Regions from separate parts of the Achromobacter sp. GW823-FHT04E03 genome, predicted to be linked through region 1. Evidence: riboswitches for the same ligand, from Rfam matches in the RefSeq annotation. Region 1 holds a riboswitch; the other holds the start of a gene.
What was found. Region 1 has a riboswitch for glycine ahead of gcvT (glycine cleavage system aminomethyltransferase GcvT). Riboswitches for the same ligand answer to the same signal wherever they lie in the genome.

Region 1 (8,792 bases):
CGTCACCAACGAGCCGGTCGAGTCCCTGGTGGCGCGGCTGGAGCAGTTGCCCGAAGCCATCCGCGGCGCCGTGCGCAACCACGGCGGGGGCCACGCCAACCACAGCCTGTTCTGGTCGGTCATGTCGCCCGAGGGCGGGGGTGAGCCGGACGGCGCATTGGCAGCGGCCATCGAGTCCGAACTGGGCGGGCAGGCCGCCTTCCGCGACGCGTTCACCAAGGCTGCGCTGACCCGCTTCGGCAGCGGTTGGGCCTGGCTCTCGGTCACGCCGGCCGGCAAGCTTGCGGTGGAAAGCAGCGCCAACCAGGACAGCCCGCTGATGCACGGCAACACGCCCATTCTGGGGCTGGACGTGTGGGAGCACGCCTATTACCTGAAGTACCAGAACCGCAGGCCCGAGTACATCGGCGCCTTTTACAATGTCGTGAATTGGCCTGAAGTGGCGCGCCGCTACGCGGCAGCCCAGCGCTGAGCGCATCTCTCGCAAGGAGGGCAGCGGCACATGAATACCTTCAGCCGTCATCGCGTGCGGCCGGCGGCCACCAGCATCAGCGTGTGGACCCTGGCCGTATTGGTGGCATGCCTGGGCCTGCACCAGTTGTGGGCCTATCTGGACGTGCGCGCGCCGCACGTGGCCGATGCCCTCCTGGGCGGGCTGGTGGCCGCGGGCGCTACGGCCCTGGGTACTTTGCCCATCCTGTTTGCCCGGACCATCCCCCAGAAAATGCAGGACAGCATGTTCGGCTTCGGCGCCGGCGTGATGCTGGCCGCCAGCGCCTTCTCGCTGGTGGCGCCGGGCATCGCCGCGGGCCGCGACCTGGGCTATGGCCCCTGGGGCGCCGGCTTGACGGTGGGCGCGGCCGTACTGCTGGGGGCGGCGGTGCTGCTGCTCATGGACCGTACCCTGCCGCACGAACATTTCATCAAGGGCCGGGAAGGCATCGAGGCGCACCGCCTGCGCCGCACCTGGCTGTTCGTCTTCGCCATCACCCTGCACAACCTGCCGGAAGGCCTGGCCATAGGCGTGGGCTACGCGGGCAACGACGCCATGCGCGGCACCGCGCTGGCCACCGGCATTGCGATCCAGGACATTCCCGAGGGGCTGGTGGTGGCGGTGGCGCTGCTGGCGGCGGGCTATCAGCGCGCCTTCGCCGTGGCGCTGGGCATGCTGTCCGGGCTGGTCGAGCCGCTGGGCGCGGTGCTCGGCGCCGCAGTGGTCGGCTGGTCCGAGCCGCTTCTGCCCTGGGGCCTGGGTTTTGCCGCAGGCGCCATGCTGTTCGTGATCAGCCACGAGATCATCCCCGAATCGCACCGCAAGGGGCATGAGGTCTACGCGACCTGCGGCCTGATGCTGGGTTTCGTGCTGATGATGCTGCTGGACACGGCGCTGGGCTGAGCCGCCGCGGGCATTCCCTGGCCGCGGCTTTCGTTGTATGCTTGCGCCGCTGTCACGCATGTTGCGGGAGAGAGCGGCCTGTACGTCCGGCCGCCGCCGAAGGCGCAATTCGCCCGGAATCGCTCAGGTAACCCATACCGCCCATGCTTGCCCTGTCCCGGTTTTCTCACCGTGCGGACGCGGCAAAACAGTACTCTGGAGAGACCTGGCGCCGGCCCTGAACTAGGGACATAGCGAGCAGCCCAGGCGCCGAAGGTGCAAACCCGCCATGCGGGGCAACTCTCAGGCAAAAGGACAGAGGGGCGGAAGATTCAGCCGTTGTACAAGCGCACCCCGCTTGGCACCACTGGCATTCCGTAACCCTGGCAACACTGCCGCCCCGGAGTTTCCGCGCATGTCCGCAACCCTCAAACGCACCCCGCTGGCCGAAGAACACATCGCCTCTGGCGCCCGCATGGTCGACTTCGGCGGCTGGGACATGCCGCTGGCCTACGGTTCGCAGCTGGAAGAGCACCACGCCGTGCGCCAGGACGCCGGCATGTTCGACGTGTCGCACATGCTGAACGTCGACGTGGCCGGTCCCGACACGTTCGCCTTCCTGCAGCGCCTGGTCGCCAACGACGTGTCCAAGCTGACCGTGCCCGGCAAGGCGTTGTACAGCTGCATGCTGAACCCGCAAGGCGGCGTGATCGACGACCTGATCATCTATTTCTTCGCCGCCGACGAATGGCGCGTCGTGGTCAACGCAGGCACGGCCGACAAGGACGTCGCCTGGATGCAGCGCGTCAAGCAGGCTGGCCAGTTCGACGTTGCCATCACGCCGCGCCGCGATCTGGCCATGGTGGCCGTGCAAGGCCCCAACGCCCGCGCCAAGGTCTGGGCCGCGCGCCCGGCCTGGCAGGCCGCCAGCGAGCCGCTGACCCCCTTCGTGGCCGCCCGCGTGGGCGACGACACCCTGGTGGCCCGTACCGGCTACACCGGCGAGGACGGCTTTGAAATCGTGCTGCCGGCCGCCGAAGTCGTGCAGCTGTGGCGCGACCTGGTCGCCCAGGGCGTGCGTCCCTGCGGCCTGGGCGCGCGCGACACGCTGCGCCTGGAAGCCGGCATGAATCTGTACGGCCAGGACATGGACGAGCTGACCCAGCCCGACCAGGCCGGCCTGACCTGGACCGTGTCCCTGAAGAACGCCGAGCGCCGCTTCATCGGCCGCGACGCGCTGGAACAATTCGCCACCCCCGCCACCTTCATCGGCCTGAAGCTGCAAGAGCGCGGCGTGATGCGCGCGCACATGGCCGTGCGCACCAAGGAAGGCACGGGCGAACTCACCAGCGGCACCATGTCGCCTACGCTGGGCGTGTCGATCGGCTTTGCCCGTCTGCCTCAAGGCGTCAAGGCGGGCGACACGGTCGAGGTCGACATCCGCGGTAAGTGGGTGCCCGCCCTGGCCTGCAAATTGCCGTTCGTGCGTAACGGCAAAGCGGTCGAACACTCGTAAACTCGAAGCTTCGCGCGAGCCGCCGGCCCCTGGGGCGACGGCCGCCCGCGCGAGGCGCGCAACACCATTCATCTACCCGCATTCCCTCAGGAGTTCCCATGAGTCTGCCCACCGATCGCAAGTACACCGAGTCCCATGAATGGGTCAAAGCCGAAGGCGATGTGTTCGTCGTCGGCATCACCGATACCGCCCAGGATCAATTGGGCGACCTGGTCTTCGTTGGCGACGTGAAGGTCGGCGCCAAGCTGAACGCCGGTGAAACCGCTGGCGTGGTCGAATCGGTCAAGGCCGCTTCGGACATCTACGCTCCCGTGGCCGGCGAGATCGTCGCGTTCAACGAAGAGCTGGAAAACAATCCCAACCTGATCAACGAATCGGCCTTCACCGCCTGGATCTTCAAGATCAAGCCGGTCAACGCCGCCGACGCCGACAAGCTGCTCGACGCCGCCGGCTACGAAGCCGTCGCCAACGGCTAAGCCAGCCTGGCTGGAACGGGCGCAGGGCACCCGCCACGCGCCTGTTCCGCAAGATGCAATACCGTCCGTCCTCCGACGACACCCGCTATCCCGAGACCTCTCCATGTCGCGCGCCCTAGACACCCACACCGACTTCATTCCCCGCCACATCGGCCCTTCCGACGCCGACCAGGCCGCCATGCTTGCCGTCATCGGCAGCGCCAGCCTGGACGCCCTGATCGAAGAAGTCGTGCCGCCCAAGATCCGCAGCCAGGCCCCGCTGGCGCTGCCCGCCTCGCGCAGCGAAACCGACGTGCTGGCCGAACTGAAGCAGATCGCCGGCCGCAACAAGGTCTACCGCAGCTATATCGGCCAGGGGTACTACGGCACGCAGACGCCCAACGTGGTGTTGCGCAACATTCTTGAGAATCCCGCCTGGTACACGGCCTACACGCCCTACCAGCCCGAGATCTCGCAGGGCCGCCTCGAAGCCCTGCTGAACTACCAGACCATGGTCGCCGACCTGACCGGGCTGGACATCTCCAACGCCTCGCTGCTGGACGAAAGCACCGCCGCCGCCGAAGCCATGACGCTGGCGCGTCGCAGCGCGAAGTCGAAGAGCCCGGTGTTCTTCATTTCGCGCCACGTGCATCCCCAGACCATCGAAGTCGTGCGCACGCGCGCCGAAGGACTGGACATCGAAATCACCATCGGCGACGAGGCCGAAGGCCTGCCCGAGTGCTTCGGCGTGTTGCTGCAGTACCCGCACAGCACCGGCTCCGTCGCCGACTACCGCAAGCTGGCCGAAGCCGCGCATGCGCAGGGCGCCATCGTGGCCGTCGCGACTGACCTGCTGGCGCTGGCCCTGCTGGCCGCGCCCGGCGAATGGGGCGCGGATATCGCCATCGGTTCGGCCCAGCGCTTCGGCGTGCCGTTCGGTTTCGGCGGCCCGCATGCCGGCTTCATGGCCTGCAAGGACGCCTTCAAGCGCAACATGGCTGGCCGCCTGGTCGGCGTGTCCAAGGACGCGCAGGGCAACCCGGCCATGCGCCTGGCGCTGCAGACGCGCGAACAGCACATCCGCCGCGAAAAGGCCACCTCCAACATCTGCACCGCGCAAGTGCTGCTGGCCGTGATGGCTGGCATGTATGCCGTTTGGCACGGCCCGGCCGGCATCCGCCGCATCGCCGAACGCGTGCAGCGCAGCACCGCCATCCTGCGCGCCGAGCTGGTCAAGCTGGGCGTGAAGGTCGTCAACGACACCTTCTTCGACACGCTGCTGCTGGAAACCGGGGCGGCCACGCCCGCCATCCTGACCGCCGCCGATTGCGCGCACATCAACCTGCGCCGCGTCGATGGCGCCCGCCTGGCGGTGTCGCTGGACGAGACCGTGACCGCGGCTGACCTGCAGGCGCTGGTCAACGTCTTCGCCGCCGGCCTGGAACGCGATGACGTCGAACTCGACATCGACGCGCTGGACGCGGCCGCCGCCAGCGGCATTCCCGCCGGCGTGGCGCGCGAAAGCGCGATCCTGACGCACCCGGTGTTCTCCAGCGTGCAGTCGGAAACCGACATGCTGCGCTACCTGCGCAAGCTGGCCGACAAGGATCTGGCGCTGGACCGCACCATGATTCCGCTGGGCTCGTGCACCATGAAGCTCAACGCGACCGCCGAGATGATCCCCATCACCTGGCCCGAGTTCGCGCTGATCCACCCGTTCGCGCCGGCTTCGCAAAGCCAGGGCTACAACGAACTGATCGACCGCCTGTCGGCCGCGCTGTGCGAGATCACCGGCTACGACAACATCAGCCTGCAGCCCAACTCGGGTGCGCAGGGCGAGTACGCAGGCCTCCTGGCCATCCGCGGCTACCATCAGGCCAACGGCCAGCATCAGCGCAACATCTGCCTGATCCCGTCGTCGGCGCACGGCACCAACCCGGCCTCGGCGCAACTGGCCGGCATGGACGTGGTGGTGGTGGCGTCGGATGCCAACGGCAACGTCGATCTGGCCGACCTGCGCGCCAAGATCGAACAGGTCGGCGACAAGCTGGCCGCTTTGATGATCACGTATCCGTCGACCCACGGCGTGTTCGAGGAAGCCGTCACCGAGATCTGCGATCTGGTGCACCAGGCCGGCGGCCAGGTCTACCTGGACGGCGCCAACATGAACGCGATGGTGGGCGTGGCCCAGCCGGGCAAGTTCGGTTCGGACGTGTCCCACCTGAACCTGCACAAGACCTTCTGCATTCCGCACGGCGGCGGCGGCCCCGGCGTGGGCCCCGTGGCGGTGCGCGCGCACCTGGCTCCGTACCTGCCGGGCGTGGTGAACGAGCAGGGCAAGCTGCCTGGCGACGCCAAGGTCGGTCCGGTGTCGGCCGCGCCGTTCGGTTCCGCGGGCATCCTGCCGATTCCGTTCGTGTACATCTCGCTGATGGGCGCCGACGGCCTGCGCCGCGCCACTGAAGTCGCCATCCTGAACGCCAATTACATCGCCACCCGCCTGCGTGACCACTATCCGGTCCTGTACGCGGGCCGCAACGGCCGCGTGGCGCACGAGTGCATCCTCGATGTGCGTCCGCTCAAGGAAACCAGCGGCATCAGCGCCGAAGACATCGCCAAGCGCCTGATGGACTACGGCTTCCATGCGCCCACCATGAGCTTCCCGGTGGCCGGCACGCTGATGGTCGAGCCGACCGAATCGGAAGGCGTTGCCGAACTGGACCGCTTCATCGACGCGATGATCTCGATCCGCGAAGAAATCGCCCAGGTCGAGCGCGGCGAGCGCGATGCCGAGGACAACGTCCTGAAGAACGCGCCGCACACCGCGCAGATGCTGCTGGCCGAGGAATGGCTGCACGCGTACCCGCGCCAGCAGGCCGCCTACCCGGTGGCCTCGCTGCGCGACGCCAAGTACTGGCCGCCGGTTGCCCGCGTGGACAACGCCTATGGCGACCGCAACCTGGTGTGCGCCTGCTTGCCGATCGAAGCCTACGCATAAATGCGGGCCGGGAGGCCCGGCGCGAGCCGGGCCCAAGGCAAAAAAAATCCCCCATCCGAAAGATGGGGGATTTTTTTGTCTCGCGTCAGCCGAGGTTTACTTCGCCGGCGCGGCCTTGCTGGCCACCGAGAAGTCTTCCGCGATGCTGAAGAACGTGTTGAGCATGATCTGCAGGTTTTCCTTGCCGATGCCGCCTTCCGAGTTCATGTCCATCTGCAGCACGGCCCGGTTCTTGTCGTCCAGGTAGGCGCGGGTCCAGCGGTATTCCTGGTTCCAGGCGTTGATGGCCTTGAGCGAGACCGGCTTCTTGCTGCTGTAGGTCGCGGTCACGACGAGGTCATGGCACTTCTCGGTGAAGTCGTTGCACAGGAAGTCGACGCGCAGCTCGCTGGCGCCGGTGTCGCGGGGATCCAGGATCAGGACGGGACCTTCGTCGCCGTCTTGCTTGCGGGGGTTGTAGACCATGTCGTCCAGCATGGTCGTCACGGTGTCCAGGTCGAAGTCCTGCATGTAGCCGGCCACGGACGCGGTGTCGGAGGGCGCGGCAAGTTCCGCGCCTTCGGCCGGTTCGCCTTCCTCTTCCATGCCGTCCATGTCATCCATGTCGTCGTCCATTCCGGTCGCGCCCAGCAGGCCCGAGAACAGTTCGTCGGCGGGGATCTTCTGGCCGTTCAGGTCGCCCATGCCATCGGCGTAGTGGAACTTGCCGATGATGTTGTCGCCGTCGTTCTTGCCGACGTTGAGCATTTCAGCCATGCCGGACATCGAGCGCATCTGGTCGTCGGCTTCCTCGGCCGCCTTTTCCGCGGTCAAGCCCTGCTTCTTGACGGCGTACTGGACGATCAGTTCCCGCACCATGGGCTTGGAGATGACCAGCGTCGCATCGATCTGCTTGATGGCCTTGACCATGATCTCCTGCGGCGTCAGGTCCTTGACGTTGGGCGGATTGGTCAGGTCCAGCGCGAAGGTCAGCTTGCTTTCGCCCTTGTCGGTCTTCCAGCTGATCGGGTCGATGCTGAACGTGGGGTTGCCGTTGAGCAGCTTGCCGGCGTTTTCCAGCACGGCGTCGAACTGCTCGTCCTTCAGGCCTTCGTCGCTGGCGCCCAGCATGTACTGGCGCACGATCTGGTTGTAGGTGTCCGACAGCTGCTTGATGGCGGCGCCGTCCAGCTTGGCGAGCTTGATCACGGCCTGGCCGTTGCCCAGCGCCACGTCGTTGAGCGTGATGGTGCCGGTCTGGTAGGTGGCTTCGACGTTGACGTTCTTGTCGTCTTCGGCCAGCTTGACGCCGTAGCCCAGATTGTCCACCGAGACCTTGATGTCGTCGCCGGCGCGGGTCACGTCGAGGCGCTTGAGCTTGACGCTGGAATCTCCGATGGAGAGGCCGAACTTGCCCATGCGGCTGTCTACGTCCATGGTCAGGCCGGACATCAGCATCTTGACGGGATCATCCGACTTTTCGCCGTCCACCGACAGCGTTTCGACCAGGGCGTGCGCCGTGACGGCCTGCAGCGCGCGGTCGAAGGTGCCGTTGATCGCCATGCCGCTGAAATTGACGGCGTTGCCTTCGTGCGTGATCTGCACGGGGGCAATATTGGCGGTGGAGGTGGCGAAGCCGCCGAAACTGATGACCGTGTCGGCGCTCAGGGGCGCGACGCCCTTGGTCAGCTCGAACAGTTCCTTGATGTTGTCGGTCTTGGCGAGCTCGGCGTGCGTGAACGCCAGCTTGGGCGCGATGGCGCCGCGCGCCAGGGCGCTCTTGGGGAAGGGGCCGTGTTCGATGGACGCATCGAACTCGATCATGCCCTTGGGCATGTCTTCGGCGACTTTGTCGCCCTTGACCAGCGACACGCCGTAGCGCGCCTGCGTCGAGAACAGGCCACGCTCGTACTTCAGCTGATCGATGCGCAGACCGAACAGGGGCGTGATCTTGGCCAGCTTTTCATTGGCTTCCGCCAGGTGGCGCTGCGAGCTTTCCTCGATGCGCTTGCCGGTGTACCACGTGGCCCCGACCCAGCTTCCCGCTCCCACTATGACCACGCCCAGGGTGATCGCTACGCTCTTTTTCATCGTTCTGCTTGTATCGTTGATTATCGAGTCATATCCGGTGAACGGCGGCTGCTTCTGGCCGCCGGACGCCGTTACTGACGCCCGCCATCGGAATACGCGTATTCATCGGCCTGTAAGGCCCGCGGCGAGTATACCGAGGCCGATGGTCATCTGAGGGCGCTCGCCGTTACAGAAGATTTCAAAATGAAAGCCGGCGCAGTTGCGCCGGCTTTCCGGGGTACAGCGACGGCGGTCCGGTTTACATCGGATCGAGGGGATAGATGGGGCGGCGCACGTGCTTGAAATCAAGCTGGCCGTAGTCCGAGGTGGTCACCCCCACGCCGGTGCATTCGATGACCTGCGTTGCCATGTCGGAAAAGCCCGCGCGCCAATGCACGC
Region 2 (8,792 bases), on a different contig from region 1:
CTGAGCCTGGCCAGCGCGGTCACCGGCCGCGACCTCTACGCGGAAGGACGCACATTCGAACGCCTGGGCCTGGACCGCCTGTCGCACGCGGACATGCGCCAGCTTCTGGCCGAAGGCTGCTGACACGGAGATACAAGCCATGAATGAAAAAATGTGCGTAGTCGGCGCCGGCCGCATGGGCGTGGGCATCACGCTGTCATACATCCATGCGGGACTGGACGTCACGCTGATAGACATCAAATCGCGCACGTCCGCCGAGCAGGCCGGGTACTTCGCCCGTGTGCGGGACGATCTGCGCCGCGAGCTCGGCATCCTGTGCAGGCTGGGCTTGCTCGACGCCGCGCAGGCGGAGGTTGCGCTGGCGCGCGTGCGCCTATGCACGCGCGAGGATGCGGAGGCAGACCTGCGGCAGGCGCGCGTGGTGTTCGAAGCCGTGCCTGAACGCCTGGACGCCAAGCGCGATGCCTTTGTATGGCTGGGAGCGGCCTGCGCGCCGGACAGCATCATCGCGTCCACCACGTCCACCTTTCTGGTCACCGAGCTGGCGGAACTGGTGCAAAACCGGCAGCGCTTCCTGAACGCGCACTGGCTCAACCCCGCCTACCTGATACCGCTGGTGGAAGTGAGCCGCGGCCCGCAGACCAGCGAGGCCGCGACGCAAGGGCTGCTGGCAGCGCTGCGCCTGGCGGGCAAGAAGCCCGTGCAGTGCGCCCCCGCCGCGGGCTACATCGTGCCCCGCATCCAGGCCCTGGCCATGAACGAAGCGGCCCGCATGGTGGAGGAAGGCGTGGCCAGCGCCGAAGACATCGACACGGCCGTGCGCCTGGGCTTCGGCCTGCGTTTTTCGGTTCTGGGGCTGCTGGAGTTCATCGACTGGGGCGGCGGCGACATCCTCTACTACGCCTCGCGCTACCTCGCCGATGCCATCGATCCGCGCTTCGCCTCGCCTGCGGTCATCGCCCGCAATATGGAACAAGGGCGCAACGGGCTGCGCGACGGCCAGGGCTTCTATGACTACGCCGGCATGGACGTGAATGCCTACAAGATGGAGCGGCTGGCGCAATTGTGCAAGCGCCTGGAAGTGATGGACCTGCTGCCCCGCTACGGCGCGGCGAGGCAGCCGCCCGCGCGATAGCGGGCCTATTGCTCCAGTTCGCCCAGGATCCGGTACGCCAGCCGGACCCTGGCCTCGTTGGGATAATTCCGGTTGGCCAGTATCACGATGCCCAGCTTCTTCGACGGCACGAACGCCACATAGCCGCCGAAGCCATTGGTCGAACCCGTCTTGTTGATCCACACGGTCTCCTGCGGCGGCAGCGGCGGGTTCAACGCCGCCACGGGCTGGCTCTGGCTGTTGTAGTTGCCGGCATTGGCCGTCAACAGCGCGTCCAGCGTTGCCGGATAGCGCAATTGCTCCCAGGCCAGGTCCTGGGTCATGTCGCCCAGCTGGTAATAACCGACGTGCGTCTGCGCGATTGCGCCGCGCAGTCCGGCATCCGCAAGGTTCAAGCCCATGTTCGCGTCGACGAAACGGATCAGGTCGCGTGCGCTGGTCTTCACGCCGTAGGCTTCGTCGGCCAGCACGCCCGGATTCACGCGCACGGGCGCATTCTGCTTGTTGTAGCCCTGCGCGTAGTCCGCCATCCTGGCGGCGGGCACGTCGATGTAGGTGCTGGTCAGGCCCAGCTTGGGAAACAGGTCCCGCTCCATGGCCGCCTTGAACGGCCGGTTCAGGCTCTTGGCCGCCACCATGCCCAGCATGCCGATACTGGGGTTGGCGTAGGTGCGATACGTGCCAGCGGCATGCTCGGGCTTCCAGGCCTTGAGATAGGCCATCAGCTGCGCCTGGTTCTTGATCGCGTCGGGCACCTGCAAGGGGAAGCCGCCGGTCGTGTGCGTCCCCAGGTTGATCAGGCTCAGCTTGGCGAAGTCGCTGCCGGCGAGCTCCGGCAGGTACTTGGCCGGACTGTCGCTCAAGGCCAGGCGGCCGCGCACCTGTGCATAGGCTGCCAGGGTTGCCGTGTAGGTCTTGCTGATGGAGCCGATCTCGTACAGCGTATCGCTGCCGGCAGGCCTGCCGGTCTGCCTGGACGCCACGCCATAGTTGTAGAAATGCTGTGTCCCGTTGCGGGTCACGGCGATCGACATGCCCGCAATGCCGTGTTCGCGCATGACGGCCTGGACCGCCTCGTCGACCTTGCGGTCCGTCTCTGCCTGGCCGGCCTGCGCCAGCGCGCAGCCTGCGGCCATCAGCGCAAACAATCCCGTGCGCAGCATGCTGTTCAAGCGCATTCTCGTCATTCCCTGTCGTGTCGGATCCGTGGCGCCGCGACGGCGGCGCGCATGCATCGTAGCGCGATGCGACGCCTTATTGGTACTAACCCTTGGTCTCATCCCAGGGGAATTTGGCTATTCTCGCCTCGTCGATCCAAAACCCCGCAGAAGAGACCTGCCCCCGCGGCAGGCGCCGACGGAGCAACCGCCCCGGAAACTCTCAGGCAAACAGGACTGCGCGGTCTAGACAATCTGGAGAGAGGCGCCAAGCGCGCCCACCGAAGGGGAACCCGCCGCCGTCTGCGCCGCGGGTGAAGCTCTCAGGTACAGAGACAGATGGGGTGCTGCGGCCGGGTGGCCGCGGCCACTCAATCTGGAGCCATCATGCCCCGCATCGCCATCATTGGCGCCGGTATCACCGGCGTCACGTCCGCCTATGCCTTGAGCAAACTGGGATATCACGTCACTGTCTATGACCGCCAGCGCTATCCGGCCATGGAGACCTCCTACGCCAACGGCGGCCAGTTGTCGGCCAGCAACGCCGAGGTCTGGAACAGCACCGCCACCATCATGAAAGGCCTGCGCTGGCTCGGCCGCCACAACGCCCCGCTGCTGCTCAATCCCCGCTTCAGCTGGCACAAGTACTCCTGGCTGGCGCAGTTCATCGGACAGATCCGCAACTACCGCCGCAACACGATCGAGACCACCCGGCTGGCCATCGCCGCGCGCCAGCATCTGTACGCCATGGCGGAAGAAGAAGGCATAGATTTCGACCTGGAGCGCCGCGGCATCCTGCACATCTACCACGACGCCGCCAGCTTCGAGACCGCGCGCCGCGCCAATGCCCTGCTGCAGGAAGGCGGGCTGGAGCGCTACGCGGTGTCGCCCGAGGAAGCGCGCAGCATCGAGCCCACGCTGCAAACCGCCTGCCATGGCGGCTTCTACACGCCTTCGGACGCCACCGGCGACATCCACAAGTTCACCAGCGGCCTGGCCCGCGCCTGCGCACGCCGCGGCGTGCGCTTCGCGCAGGACGCGGACATCCGCAACATCAGCCTGGACGGCGCGCCCTACGTGCTCGACGTCGTACGCGAAGGCGGCACGCGCCGCGAACAGCACGAGGCCGACGCCATCGTCGTCTGCGCCGGCGCCGTCAGCCGGCAGTTCGCCAGGCAGCTGGGCGACACGCTCAACATCTACCCGGTCAAGGGCTACTCCATCAGCGTGCATCTGGACGACGCCGCCAGCCAGGCGGCCGCGCCGCGCGTCAGCCTGCTGGACGAAGCCGCCAAGATCGTCACCAGCCGCCTGGGCGACCGCTTCCGCGTGGCCGGCACGGCGGAGTTCAATGGCTTCAACATGGACATCCGCGCGGAGCGCGTGCAGCCCCTGGTGGACTGGACCCGCAAGCACTTCCCCGGCATCCGCACCTCTCGCGTGGTGCCGTGGTGCGGGCTGCGCCCCATGACTCCAAGCATGATGCCCCGCGTGGGCCCAGGCAGGCGGCCCGGCGTGTTTTACAACACGGGGCATGGGCACCTGGGCTGGACCTTGTCGGCAGCGACGGCGCAGATGCTGGCGGCGAGCGTGAGGGAGGGGGTGGGCGAGGCATGAGTCGAGGGCCGCGCGACGCATCGCGCGGCCCGCAAAAAAAACCAGTCGGTTGGTATCTGTCGCCCTCGCCTCATACCAAAGGCCAATGGATTTCCGGCCAAAACCCGCCTACTGTTTCGCAACATGAAAATCCAGAAAACATCTGGATTGAAAACAAGCCGCCACAACCAGTACAGCCTTCCGCCTACGGCCGTGAAAATCTTGCGCAGATAATTATTCCACTTGGGGGAGTGCAATGAAACCAACCACGGCGAAGGCCAAAGCCACCCTCGCGGCACTTGTTCTTACTTTTCTTTCCAGCTGCTCCATAAACATAGTATCCAACTACGACGAAGCATTGGATAAAGGAGCAATGGATCTCGTCTCTATGACCGCAAGTATTTTCGGAAAACTGCGGCAGTGCGCAATCAAGGGGAAAGGGGTCTGCGCAGATCCGAGTACGACATACGCCCCTGAAAATTACTCCGAGATAAGAAACAAGCTTGATGTCATGATCGTACGGTCTACCGCCGACGCACGAAACAAGGGAACAACCACCCAATTATATCGGGCCGGCCAAGCACTCTTACTCGACCCTCCTTTGCCGCTCGAAGACTCCGCAACAGCAGAGGCTCAAGGCGAAAGGGAATTCACGCAGCCCTTTTCACCGCTCAATTCGCTTGAAGGCAGAAACTCCCGCAACACTCCCCTAGACCTTCAAACCATACAACTGGCCCAACAATTAATAAATATTCATTTCCGAGCAATAATGACTACACAGAGCGCGAGAAAGGCAGGTGAGAAAGCCGAATTAAAATAACAGGGAGACAATAAATGAACTGGACAAAAGTACTTGAGGATATGCTGACCGCCGCCGAAAAATCTGCTGGCGGCGCCTGGGCAAAGCTGGAGAGCTACGCTGAACAGGAGTTTCAGACGCTAGTTGGCGTTGCCTCCAAGATTCAAAAGCGCCAGGCCGAAAAAACCATAACGGAGGTAAACGCCCATTTCTTAATGGATCAATACCGGCTGGCCGCAAAAGCAGTTCTTTTTGCCATTGTGGATCTCTCGAATATCGTCATCCAAAACTCATGGAACGCGGCAATGGCTGTATTGAGGAAGGCCATTTCCAGTGCCATTGGCTGGCCATTGCTCGCCTGAGGCCGACGCGTCAAGCGAATGGTACGGCTGGGGATTACATTCGGAAAGCTCCGGTACCGCGACCGAATTCCACGTTTCTCTTGAGAGACCCCCAATGGAAACCGTTACTGGCGAACCAAAAACAGCCCTCGACGAGTCCGTCAATGCAGGCCGGAAGCCGGCCAGGCGTAAAACGCGCTACCAGATGGTGCAGACGATCGTAGTGATCATGTTTGGCGCTGCTATTCCAGCCTTGCTGCTGGGACTCGCAGCGGTTGGACTGACCGATCTTCAGAGAACGCTCAATCCAACCGCAGGTGAATTTGTCACAACATTTGAGGCAACACAAAATGCGGTATCCCGGGCTTCGGATCCCAATTCGTATGTTCTGGCAGCATTTGTGTTCTCAGAGCATTCAAATAAGACCGTAATCACTACAAAAACCCGACTCAAAATCGGAGTGATGCAAATTGGATTTGCCGTAATGAGCGTTGGCGTCATGTTTCTTCTGCTTGGCATCAAAGACGGCGGTTTCGATGCCGCCTTGGCGGCAACCGATTTGAAATTCGATTTCAAGACAGGCTCAACAGGACTAGCCACATTCGTCATCGGTGCCTTGATGGCAGCAGCCGGCGGGTTGCTCAAAAATGATTACTCCACCGTTGGCGTGCCGTCTTTTTCAGCGGAGAGCGGAGCCTATTCGACCGTGGATTTCCGCTCAATCCTGAATGACTGCAAAGTGCTACCGGAAGATCAGATAGCCACGTGTTTTGTGAAGAGCCTCGAATAATCACTGGACGCCTGCAATGAAAATCCCTCCTCTATTTCTTGCGCTGAATTTGCTCATACCTTCTTGGGCCAATGCGGAGCTTGTGTGCCCGCCAGACGACACCCCCGCCATCAACAATGCATGCCGCGACGGTTCGATCCCGAGGTCGAAAAGGCCGAGCCCTGACGTAGAAGGGCAGCCGAGTAAAAAGAAGCCTATCTCAACCAATCCAGGTTTACCAACGAGCCCCGGCACGATTGGCGGCAGCGGCGGCTCCGGCACCAGCAGTCACCAACGACCGGATATTCCGACCACGAAAATGCAACCATCGGGAAAGGTCAAGTAATACTCCGCATGGAAAATTCGACACCATCGTATGGCACTGATTTAAAAGTCCGCGGAGCCCCATTGGGCGAATTACCATGCCGCCGCATCGTCCCGTTTCACGCCGGCGCGACCTCCTTCTGTTTTTGATCGTTCGCCGAGCCATCCGCAAAAACTCCCGCTCCCGACGCCCCCAACTGTCCGCACATAGCGTTACCCTTACACACTTCCCCATCCTTCACCACCAGCAAGATCCGCTCCGGATCCACCAGCAACGACAGATCCTTCAGCGGATCCCCATCGACCATGACCACGTCCGCCAGATAGCCAGGACGCAGCATGCCCAATTCGTGCGGACGTTGCATGATCTCGCCGCCCAACCGGGTGGCGGACACGAGCGCTTCGGTCGGGGTCATGCCGATGTAGTCCACGAAGTACTGGAGGTCGCGGGCGTTGGTGCCGTGGGGCATCCAGGCAAAACCGTAGTCGCCGCCGGGCAGGATGCGGATGCCGCGCTTGTGCATCTTGCGCAGCGACTCCGAGGCGATTTCCAACTCGCGCTTGTAGCCCATCTGTTCGGCGATGGCGGGCGTGATGCCGTACTCGGACGCGTTGAAGGCGGTGCGGATCAGCCAGCCTATGCCGGGCGCAACGAAATGGCGGTCCTTGTTGGCTTCCAGCATGTCGAGCGCCTCTTCGTCGGCGAAGCTGGCGTGGTAGATCATCTCGATGCCATGGCGCACGCATTGCTTGACTGACTCGCTGGAGCGCGCGTGCGCCGCGACCCGCTTGCCATAGCGCTTGGCCTCGTTCGCCAGCATGGCGATCTCGTCTTCGGCGAAGGGCGACATCTCGGCCGGCAGGCCGGCGATGTACTCGCCCGACAGGTTGATCTTCAGGTGGTCGACGCCGTACTTGATGAAGGTGCGCGCCGAGCGCCGGATCTCTTCGGGGCCACAGCACACGCTGCCGAAGCTCAGTTCGTCGAACGGCATGTGCGGCAGCGAGTTGTCGCCCAGCGCGCCTATGGTGGTGATCTCCTGGCTGCCCGCCAGGTAGCGCGGCCCCGGGCATTCGCCGGCATTGATGGCATTGCGCAGCACCACGTCCAGGCGCGGCTTGGCCGCGGCCGCGCCGATGGCCGAGGTCCAGCCCATTTCCAGATAGCGTTTGGCCACGTGCACGCACCAGAGTATGTGCTCTTCCGGCGGCATGAACTGGATCGCGGCCAGCGTGGGCTGGTCGTTCCAGGAAAAATGCGTATGCGCTTCCGTCATGCCCGGCATCAGGAAGCGGCCGCGCCCATCGATGATGCGCGCGCCCTCCCGGCTCACCTGCTCGGGCGTGCGCGCGACCTGCGAAATGCGCGCGCCGTCGATCAGCACCTCGCCTTGAAAAGGCAGCTTGCCGCTGCCATCGAAGATGACGACGTTGGTAATGGCAATTCTGGACATGACAGGTCTCCTCCGGCCCGCGTTTGGGGCCGATTTCTTATGTTGAAACGCCAGGAAAACGTGGCTTAGCGCAGCGCCGCGTGGAACTCCCGCAGGGCCTCGGTGCAGGCCTGGGGCTTTTCGTAGGTGGTCCAGTGGCCGCATCCGTCCAGCACGATGCGGCGGCTGCCTGGCATGCGCGCGGCCAGGGCCTCGACATTGCCGGGCGGCGCCACGCCGTCCTGATCGCCGGTGACCAGCAGGGCCGGCGCGCCGATAGTCTCGACGGCGGCCGGCTGCGCATCCGCCAGCGCCTCGCAGCTCTGCGCATAGCCTTGCGGCGGTTGGCGCATCACGCTCTCGCGCACGAGCGCCAGCACGGCGGGTTGATCCTGCTTGGTCTGGGCGCTGGTCGCGCCTTTGACGATGGCGTCGGCGATCTCCTGCATGGCCGCGTCGCCGCCGCGCGCCAGCTCCGCACGCGCGCGGATGCCGGGCCGGCCCGCGTCGGGCGGAGCGGCCAGCGGGCCGAACAGGGCCAGCGACTTGACCCTGCCCGGATGCGCCACGGCAAGATGCTGGGCCACGACGGTTCCGAGCGAATGGGCGGCGACATGCGCCACATCGATATCCAATGCGTCCAGCAGTCCGACCAACGCGTCCACGTAGGTAGCGATGGACAGGCGCTTTTCGCCCAGCGGCGAACGAGCGCTGCCCGGTAGATCAGGACGGATCACGCGGAAACCGTCGAAGGCGCCCATGACGGGCGTCCAGGTATTCGAGGAACCGCCCAGGCCGTGTATGCACAACAGTGCCGGCCCCTCGCCGTCGATTTCCACGGCCATGCCGTTGACGTGTTGCGTGCTCATGCTGCCGCCTCCCTTTATCTGAACAGTCGCTGTTTGCATCGGCACCGCGCCGGCAATTTTTCAGGACTGTATCGGCGCAGGCGGTGGCGCGCTTATCGCTGCGTGCGCGGACTTATCGCAGAGTCAGATTTTGTGCCTAGTGAATACACCTAGCGCGGACAAACGCGTAAACGCCCATAAAATTCCCTGAGCGCCGCACCCGCCCGCACGCAGGCCCAGGCTTGCGCGACGAGGCGATAAGAAAAACGGGAGACAGACATGCAGGAGACCTACGCCTTGCACGAAGGCGCGTTCGGCCGCGCCGTTGTGCTGGAACTGCGCGACGACCTGATCGCGCACGCGCATGCGGAAGTGCAGCTGGCCCTGTGGCTGGGCGGCGCGCGCGTGCTG

Region 2: it holds a riboswitch for glycine, as region 1 does, so the genes downstream of both, AC1RHV_RS08380 (D-amino acid dehydrogenase) here and gcvT (glycine cleavage system aminomethyltransferase GcvT) in region 1, are expected to answer to the same signal.

Annotation. Positions count from the first base shown of each region.
Region 1 covers NZ_JBXAIJ010000002.1:1,287,655-1,296,446, forward strand. The annotation lists gene AC1RHV_RS17260 (superoxide dismutase) at 1-472, shown strand, start outside; gene AC1RHV_RS17265 (ZIP family metal transporter) at 503-1,396, shown strand; glycine riboswitch at 1,451-1,546, shown strand; glycine riboswitch at 1,582-1,704, shown strand; gene gcvT (glycine cleavage system aminomethyltransferase GcvT) at 1,791-2,891, shown strand; gene gcvH (glycine cleavage system protein GcvH) at 2,990-3,367, shown strand; gene gcvP (aminomethyl-transferring glycine dehydrogenase) at 3,471-6,344, shown strand; gene AC1RHV_RS17285 (DUF945 family protein) at 6,441-8,414, opposite strand; gene AC1RHV_RS17290 (M81 family metallopeptidase) at 8,653-8,792, opposite strand, start outside.
Region 2 covers NZ_JBXAIJ010000001.1:1,783,542-1,792,333, forward strand. The annotation lists gene AC1RHV_RS08365 (NAD/NADP-dependent octopine/nopaline dehydrogenase family protein) at 1-123, shown strand, start outside; gene AC1RHV_RS08370 (3-hydroxybutyryl-CoA dehydrogenase) at 140-1,135, shown strand; gene ampC (class C beta-lactamase) at 1,141-2,301, opposite strand; glycine riboswitch at 2,430-2,521, shown strand; glycine riboswitch at 2,523-2,614, shown strand; gene AC1RHV_RS08380 (D-amino acid dehydrogenase) at 2,659-3,888, shown strand; gene AC1RHV_RS08385 (hypothetical protein) at 4,124-4,687, shown strand; gene AC1RHV_RS08390 (hypothetical protein) at 4,702-5,028, shown strand; gene AC1RHV_RS08395 (hypothetical protein) at 5,123-5,797, shown strand; gene AC1RHV_RS08400 (metal-dependent hydrolase family protein) at 6,220-7,554, opposite strand; gene AC1RHV_RS08405 (alpha/beta fold hydrolase) at 7,620-8,402, opposite strand; gene AC1RHV_RS08410 (helix-turn-helix domain-containing protein) at 8,661-8,792, shown strand, end outside.